DNA from 2 places in the Pseudomonas sp. CGJS7 genome. Region 1 is predicted to be linked to the other one. Evidence: riboswitches for the same ligand, from Rfam matches in the RefSeq annotation. Region 1 holds a riboswitch; the other holds the start of a gene.

Region 1 (4,207 bases):
GCGATCGCGGTCAACACCGAACCTGCGATCGCCAGATGCAGCGCGCTGTCGCTGAGCAAGGGCGAGATCACCCCGGCCAACAAGGCGTTGACCACCAACCCGGAAAACGCCTGCAACGACGACGCCGAACCGCGCTGATGCGGGTACATGTCCAGGATCGACAAGGTCACGATCGGAAACACCAAGGCGATGCCGAACGCGCCGATGCACATCGGGATCACCGCCCACGGCACCTGCGGCGCGTCGGTCCACAGGTTGTAGCCCAGGTTGATCGCCAGCGCGAGCGCGCAGAAGCCGAAACCGATATTGACCAGCCGATCGCCGCTGACCTTGCCGGCCGCACGCCCGGATACGAACGAACCCAGCACCATGCCGCCGATGGTCGGCACGAAGAACCAGGCGAACTCGCGTTCGTTGAGCTTGAGGATGTCGAGCACGAACGCCGGCGCCGAGGCGATGTACAAGAACAGCGCGCCGAAATTGAACGCGCCGGCCGCAGTCAGACGCTGGAAGCGCGGGTTGAGGAAGATCGCCACGTAATCGCGCAGCAAACGCTTGGGCTTGAGCGCCAGCCGCGCCTGCGGCGGATGGGTTTCCGGCAGCAGGAAGATCACCGCCGCCAGCAGCATCGCCGAGAACGCGACCAGGAACCAGAAAATCGCCGGCCAATGCGCCCAGCCCAGAATCCAGCCGCCGATGATAGGCGCGATCGCCGGAGCGATGCCGAAAATCATCATCACCTGGCTCATCAACCGCTGCGCGTCGTCGCCGTGCAGCACGTCGCGGATCACCGCGCGGCCTACGATCAGGCCAACACCCGCAGACAAGCCCTGCACCGCGCGGAAGAAAAGCAAAGTAGGCAGGCTTTCCGACAGCGCGCACGCGACCGAAGCCAGGGTGAACACCACCAGCCCGCCGATGATCACCCGCCGCCGCCCGATCGCATCCGACAACGGCCCATGCACCACGCTCATCAGCGCATACGCCACCAGATACACGCTGATGGTCTGCTGCATCTCCAGCTTGTCCGCGCCCAGCTCGTTGGCCATCGCCGGAAACGCCGGAAAGATGGTGTCGATGGAGAACGGCCCGAACATCGCCAGGCCGCCCAGCAACAGGGCCAGCCGGCGCATCGACAAGGACGTCTTCGCGGGAGTTGCGGCGGTTTCGCTCATCGGCTCGCTGCTTGGGAAACGGTGGAATCGGCCGGCGCGTGCTCGGGCGGGCCCTTGAGTTCGACCACATTGCCTTCCGGGTCGAACAGATACTGCGACGGGCCTTCGCCCTCGGCGCCGTAGCGCGACCCGAAATCGCCGATGCGCGCGCCGTGCGCTTGCAGGTGGGCGACGATGGCCTCGTGGTCGAACGGCTCGGCGCGCAGGCACAGGTGGTCCATGTTGTGGCCCTCCGCGCCCGGCCCGGCGCCGCCGGCGCGGCCGAGCTTGCCGTCGATGTCGACCAGATCGATCAGCGAACTGCCGGCGCGCAGTTGGACCAGACCGATGGCGTCCTGGCGCCGCTCCACGCTGCAACCGAGCACGTCGCAGTAGAAGGCGATCATGTTGGCGGTGTCGCGCACCCGCAGCACCACGTGATCGATTTGCAGCAGGCGGAACGGTCTGTCGGCCATGGCCGGACCTCTTCGCATGAATGGGGCCCGACAGCATACTCCCGCGCGGCCCGGCCGATGCCGCAAGACTTGTTTCGATCTGTCCGAAAGCCCTTGTAGGAGCGGCGCGAGCCGCGACCAACCGCAGAGGTTTGGGCGACCGCAGTTACCCGAAGCGTCCGACGGCCGGAAAATGATGCGGGCGAGGATTGCGGGCCCTGGCTTCGGAGGGATGCGCTTTCGTACGTCTCTGCGGTTGGTCGCGGCTCGCGCCGCTCCTACAGGGGCCCAGGCGACGCTCGCCGGGTGACGGACTGAACCACCCCCACCCACCCCGGCACGGGCTATAATCGCCGCTTCGACCACGCGGTGGGAGAAGCGGCCCGGCCCACGCCGGCTCCGCTGCCGAAGGCGCAACGCCCGTAATCGCTCAGGCCCTATACCGTCGCGTGTACAAAACTCTGGAGAGACCGCCCGCCCCGGCCACATCGGAGCGGAACCGGCGCCGAAGGGGCACGAAGCGAGCGCGGACAGGAGCGGCCCCAGCGGCCATCCCCTCCCCTAGCTGCCTGACCGCAGCACGCTTCCAAACTCTCAGGCAAAAGGACAGAGGGGCGCCTCGCGTGCGGCACCGCACGCTGCCTTAGGACGCCCCCTGCCCATGACGAACGTATCCCTGCGCGATCTCGAGCACCACGACGCTTTCATCGAGCGCCACATCGGCCCCAACGACGCCGAGATCGGCCACATGCTGGGGCAAGTCGGCTACGACTCGCTCGAAGCGCTCACCGACGCCATCGTCCCCGGCTCGATCAAGTCGACCCAGCCGCTGGCCCTGCCGCGCGCGATCAGCGAAGTCGAGGCCCTGGCCAAGATCCGCGCCATCGCCAGCCAGAACAAGGTGTTCCGCAGCTTCATCGGCCGCGGCTACTACGGCACCCACACCCCCAACGTCATCCTGCGCAACATCCTGGAAAACCCGGCGTGGTACACGGCGTACACGCCGTACCAGGCGGAAATCTCGCAGGGCCGGATGGAAGCGCTGATCAACTTCCAGACCATGGTCGCCGACCTGACCGGGATGGAAATCGCCAACGCGTCGCTGCTCGACGAAGGCACCGCCGCGGCCGAGGCGATGACCCTGGCCAAGCGTTCGGCCAAGTCCAAGTCCGACACTTTCTTCGTCTCCAAGAACATCCACCCGCAGACGCTGGAAGTGCTGCGCACCCGCGCCGAGCCGCTGGAGATCAAGCTGCACGTCGGCGACGACGCCGAGGCGGCGACGGTCGATTCCTTCGGCGCGCTGTTGCAGTACCCGGACACCTTCGGCGGCGTGCACGACTACCAGGCCGTGTCCGACGCGGTCCACGCGCGCGGCGGCATCGTCGCGGTCGCCAGCGATCTGCTCGCGCTGACCCTGCTCAAGGCGCCGGGCGAATTCGGCGCCGACATCGTGGTCGGCAACACCCAGCGTTTCGGCGTGCCGTTCGGCTTCGGCGGCCCGCACGCCGGCTTCATGGCCTGCCGCGACGCCTACAAGCGCTCGATGCCCGGCCGCCTGATCGGCGTGTCGGTCGACACCGACGGCAAGCCGGCCTACCGCCTGACCCTGCAGACCCGCGAGCAGCACATCCGCCGCGAGAAGGCCACCAGCAACATCTGCACCGCGCAGGTGCTGCTGGCGGTGATGGCCAGCATGTACGCGGTCTACCACGGCCCCGACGGCCTGACCCGGATCGCCCGCCGCGTCCACCGCCAGGCCGCGATCCTGGCCGCCGCGCTGCGTAAGGCCGGCGTCAGCGTCGCCGACGGTTTCTTCGACACCCTGCACGTCAGCGGCATCGACGCCAAGGCGATCCATGCCAAGGCCGCCGCCGCCGGCATCAACCTGCGCGAGATCGACGCCGCCAGCCTCAGCCTGAGCCTGGACGAAACCGTCGCCCGCGAAGACCTGACCGCGCTGGCCGGCCTGTTCGGCGCCGCGCTCGACATCGACGCGCTGGATGCTTCCACCGCCGACGCCATCCCGGCCTCGCTGGCGCGCAAGTCCTCGTTCCTGCAGCACCCGGTGTTCAACACCCACCACAGCGAACACGAGCTGCTGCGCTACATGCGCTCGCTGGCCGACAAGGATCTGGCGATGGATCGCACCATGATCCCGCTGGGCAGCTGCACCATGAAGCTCAACGCCACCGCCGAAATGATCCCGGTGACCTGGCCTGAGTTCGGCAACATCCACCCGCTGGCCCCGGCCGCGCAGACCGTCGGCTACAAGCAGCTGATCGACGAACTCGAAGCGATGCTGGTGGAGTGCACCGGCTACGACGCGGTCAGCCTGCAGCCCAACTCCGGCGCGCAGGGCGAATACGCCGGCCTGCTGGCGATCCGCGCCTACCACCGTTCGCGCGGCGAAGACCATCGCGACATCTGCCTGATTCCGGACTCCGCCCACGGCACCAACCCGGCCTCGGCGCAGATGTGCGGCATGACCGTGGTCGTGACCAAGACCGACAGCAACGGCAACGTCGATGTCGAAGACATCCGCCGCAACGCCGAGAAGTACAGCAGCCGTCTGGCCGCGATCATGATGACCTACCC
Region 2 (4,207 bases), on a different contig from region 1:
CCCATAACGTCAACCCGGCGCTGGAAGCCGCGGTCGCGGCGTCGCCGGTCACCGTCACCGCCGATCCGCAGCGTTGCGCGTTCCAGTTCGACCCGGTCGGCAAGGCCGCGTTCAAGCAATCCTGCGACGTGATCAAGTCGGCGCTGGCCAAGAAGGGCGTTCCCTACAACAACGCGCCCGGCGCGGCCGGCAGCGTCGCCACGGTCAGCATCGGCGCGGCGTCGTTGACCAGCTTCGAGGGCGAAGCGCTCGACAGCGCGGCGTTCAAGGCCAAGTCGGAGGAATTCGGCAAGCAATTGAGCGAAGCGTTGAAGACCGCCGGTTATCCGGCCAAGGCCGATCCGGCGCAGATCAACACGCCGATGGTGATCGTGCTGCTGACCTTCCTGGTGCTGTTGGTGACCATGGTGTACGGGCCGATCGCGGCGTGGCTGGTCGAGTTGTTCCCGACCCGGATCCGCTACACCTCGATGTCGTTGCCGTATCACATCGGCAATGGTTGGTTCGGTGGGTTCCTGCCGTTCACGGCCTTCGCCATCGTCGCCGCTACCGGCGATATCTACAGCGGGTTGTGGTATCCGATCGTCGTCGCGGCGATGACTGTGGTGATCGGGGCGTTGTTCTTGCCGGAGACCAAGGATCGGGATATCACCGCGTAAGCGGGTGGGCTTGATTCGATGAAACTGCGCCGGCCTTGAGCCGGCGTAGTTTTTTGGGGCAGGTGGTTGGGATCGCGAATCGATAGGGCGATTAGCCTTAACGCCTCTCACCTATCGTCATCCTCGCGAAGGCGGGGATCCAGAGACTTCAGAGATATGTCGCGATAGAGCCCTGGATCCCCGCATTCGCGGGGATGAAGAGCAAGAGCGAATCCCCCCTAGCCCCCCTTTTTCAAAGGGGGGAATCCTTCGGTGGGGTTTAGTTGGGGGCGGGTGTTGTTTTGGGTACCGAATTTCTGGTCGCGCAGTACGATAGACGCATGGCCGATTTGCCCGCCCTGCTGCGCGAGATCCGCGCCTGCACCGTCTGCGCGGCGCAGTTGCCGCATGCGCCGCGGCCGGTGCTGCAGGCCGATGCGCGGGCGCGGATTCTGATCGCGGGGCAGGCGCCGGGACGCAAGGTGCACGAGTCCGGCATTCCGTTCGACGACGCCAGCGGCGAGCGTTTGCGCGATTGGCTGGGGCTGGATCGGACGAGGTTCTACGATGCCGCGCGCGTGGCGATCGTGCCGATGGGGTTCTGCTACCCTGGCAAGGGCAAGTCCGGCGATCTGCCGCCGCGCCCGGAATGCGCGCCGACCTGGCAGGCCAAGTTGTTGCCGCATCTGCGCAACCTGCGGCTGACCCTCGCGGTCGGCCAGTACGCGCAAGCGCGCCACTTGCCCGCCGCGGCGTCGCTGACCGCGGCGGTCGCCTCATGGCGCGAACACTGGCCGAGTCTGCTCGCGCTGCCGCACCCCAGTCCGCGCAACAACCTGTGGCTGAAGCGCAATCCGTGGTTCGAACGGGAACTGGTGCCGACACTGCGCGAACGCGTCGCCCAGGTATTGGCCGAGTAACGCTTACTGGTACACGAACTTGGGCATCTCCCACTCGTAGCGGATCGCCAGCAGCCGGAAGGCGAAACCGGCGCCCAGGCAAGCCAGCATCGCCGCGTTCTCGGCCACGCCCAGACGCAGCAGCAACAGATACGCCACGCCGGTCAGCAACGAGATCACCGCGTACAACTCGCGCTGGAACACCAACGGAATCTCGTTGCACAGCACATCGCGCAGCACCCCGCCGAACGCGCCGGTGAGCATGCCGGCGATCACCACGATCGCCGGCTGGTGCCCGCCCTCGCGCGCGACCGTGCAGCCGATCAGGGTGAAGGCGATCAAACCCAGCGCGTCCAGCCACAGGAACGCGCGGCGCAGATAGTGCAGCTTCTTGGCCAGGAAGGTCGCCGCGATCGCCGCGCCGATGGTGTAGGCCAGGTACTCGGGATGGCGCACCCAGCCCAGCGGGTAGTGACCGAGCACGATGTCGCGCAGCGATCCGCCGCCCAGCGCGGTGACGCTGGCGATGATGACCACGCCGAACAGGTCCATGCGCCGACGCCCGGCGGACAGCGCGCCGGTCATGGCTTCGGCGCTGATGGCGATGAGGTAGATGATTTGCAGCAACACGGCGGAACTCCGTCGGACCAACACGGGGGAACCGCGGCGACGGCGACGAAAACGAACGGGCGTGAGCGATGGCAGCCACCGCATCGCGCGCGCGAACGCGCGGCATCCGCCGCGCATCGCACAGTCGTCTCCGAGGCCTGAGCCGCGGCGCCGCTCCCGCTGTCCTTTTACCTGAGAGTTTGGGCGGCCCGACGCTCGCGCCGGCGGCCGCTTGCCCCTTCGGTGGGCCGCATGGCGGCCTCTCTCCAGATCGGCGATGTCGTTGCAGTGTTCCGGCCTGACGGCCGAGCCTGAGCGATTATGGGAGCCTGCGCCTTCGGCGGCCTGCGGGCCGGCGCCACTCTTCTGCGAACGGGCGCATGGTAGCAGTTAGCGAAGATGCGGACTTCACGAAAACCCGCCCTTGGCAGCCCGAATACCGAGCGGCGACCTGAAGCCCCCTGTAGGAGCGGCGCGAGCCGCGACCGCGACACCGCACAAACGACGCAAGCCCGATGTCGCGGTCGCGGCTTGTGACCGAAGGAAATCCCTGTGGGACGCCGCTCCTACATTCGGACATCCATCAACGCGGCGGCTCGGAATCGGCCAAGGCCTCGACCATCGATTGCTCCAGCGAACGGCGCGGATCGGCGCGGATCGCATCGAGCTCATCGGCCGACCATTGGCGACGCAAACGCCCGTCCATCAACAGCACCGCGCGGGTGATGAACCGCTCGGCCACGTCCAGCGAATGCGTCGCCAGCAGCACCGTGGTGCCGCGCTCGCGCGCGAGCTGTTGCAGGTGCCGCTTGAGCGCATAAGCGCTGAGCGGGTCGAGCCCGTTGAGCGGCTCATCCAGCACCAGCAGCGGCGGTTCGCCGAGCAGGCCGAGCGCGATCGCCAGTTTCTGCCGCGTGCCCAGCGAGTATTGGCCGATCCGCCGATCCAGCATCGGCGTCAACGCCAAGGTGTCGGCCAGCGCCAACGTCGCTGCCGGTATCTCGCTCAACTCGCGCGCGCCGGCGAACAGACGCAGGCATTCGCGCCCGCTGAGCAGCGGCGGCAAGCGCGCCGGATCGACCGCGAAGCCGAGCAAGCGCTTGGCCGGCAGCGGCGTGCGCGCGATGTCGTGGCCGCCGATCAGCACCTGCCCGCCGCTCGGCCGCTGAATGCCGGCCAGGCAATGCAGCAAGGTGGTCTTGCCCGAACCGTTGGGGCCGATCAAGGCGGCGAATTCGCCCGCCGGCAGGCTCAGATCGATGCCGTGCAACACCGCATGCTCATCGTAGCGGTGCTGCAGCCGGCGCAGTTCCAACATCGCGGTCATCGCGGCGCGCCCCGATGGAAGGAACGCAGCGCCGGCAAGCACAGCACCGCCAGTATCGCCAGCAACACCGGCGCGGCGCGCCAGCCCAGCGACAACAGCGCGGCGCCGGCCGCGGCGAACGCCGCCGCGCAAGCGAACGCGAACGCGGGATAGCGCCAGGCCGCGCGCGCCAAGGCATGCGGCGCGCGCGCGGTGCTGGTCAACAACCTTTCCGCATCCGCGCTCGCCTCGGCGCAGGCCTGCACCACCAGACTGAACCAGGCCAGGGCGATGGCGATCAGCAACACGCCCGCGCCGCTGGCCGCGCCGGTGGAGCCGGGCATGGCCAACAGCACCGCGCCGATCATCCACGCATGGCCGCCGCGACGCCAACGCAGCAACGCTTCACGGCGTTGCCAATCGCTGACGTGCGGCAGCCGCGCGTCGTCGAGCCAAGTCAGACCGAACAACGGCTGGCGCGCGCCTTCGCGCATGCGCCGGGCCGGATGCCGGCGATGGCGCAGCGCGGAAATCAAACCGAGCGCGGTGCCGAGCGCCACGCCCGCGATCAGAATCGCGCCGGCGCCGCGTTGGGCCTGGCTATCGCCGCCGAGTACGGCCAGCGCCAAGGCCACCACCAGCATCGCCGCCAATCCGGCGATCAGCGTCAGCATTACCAAGGTACGAGTGGCGCGCGCCGGTTCGATCGGCGCGGCCGCCCACCAGCCGTGGCGGAGGGTGTCGTCCAGCGCGAT

The links. Region 1 has a riboswitch for glycine ahead of gcvP (aminomethyl-transferring glycine dehydrogenase). Riboswitches for the same ligand answer to the same signal wherever they lie in the genome.
Region 2: linked by a shared signal. The riboswitch ahead of V7787_RS20590 (trimeric intracellular cation channel family protein) and the one ahead of gcvP (aminomethyl-transferring glycine dehydrogenase) in region 1 are both predicted to bind glycine.

What each region holds. Positions count from the first base shown of each region.
Region 1 covers NZ_JBAMDI010000088.1:33,483-37,689, reverse strand. The annotation lists gene V7787_RS36335 (multidrug effflux MFS transporter) at 1-1,175, opposite strand, end outside; gene V7787_RS36330 (VOC family protein) at 1,172-1,630, opposite strand; glycine riboswitch at 1,970-2,064, shown strand; gene gcvP (aminomethyl-transferring glycine dehydrogenase) at 2,271-4,207, shown strand, end outside.
Region 2 covers NZ_JBAMDI010000033.1:80,597-84,803, forward strand. The annotation lists gene V7787_RS20580 (MFS transporter) at 1-659, shown strand, start outside; gene V7787_RS20585 (uracil-DNA glycosylase family protein) at 980-1,558, shown strand; gene V7787_RS20590 (trimeric intracellular cation channel family protein) at 1,562-2,167, opposite strand; glycine riboswitch at 2,319-2,426, opposite strand; gene V7787_RS20595 (ABC transporter ATP-binding protein) at 2,730-3,473, opposite strand; gene V7787_RS20600 (hypothetical protein) at 3,470-4,207, opposite strand, start outside.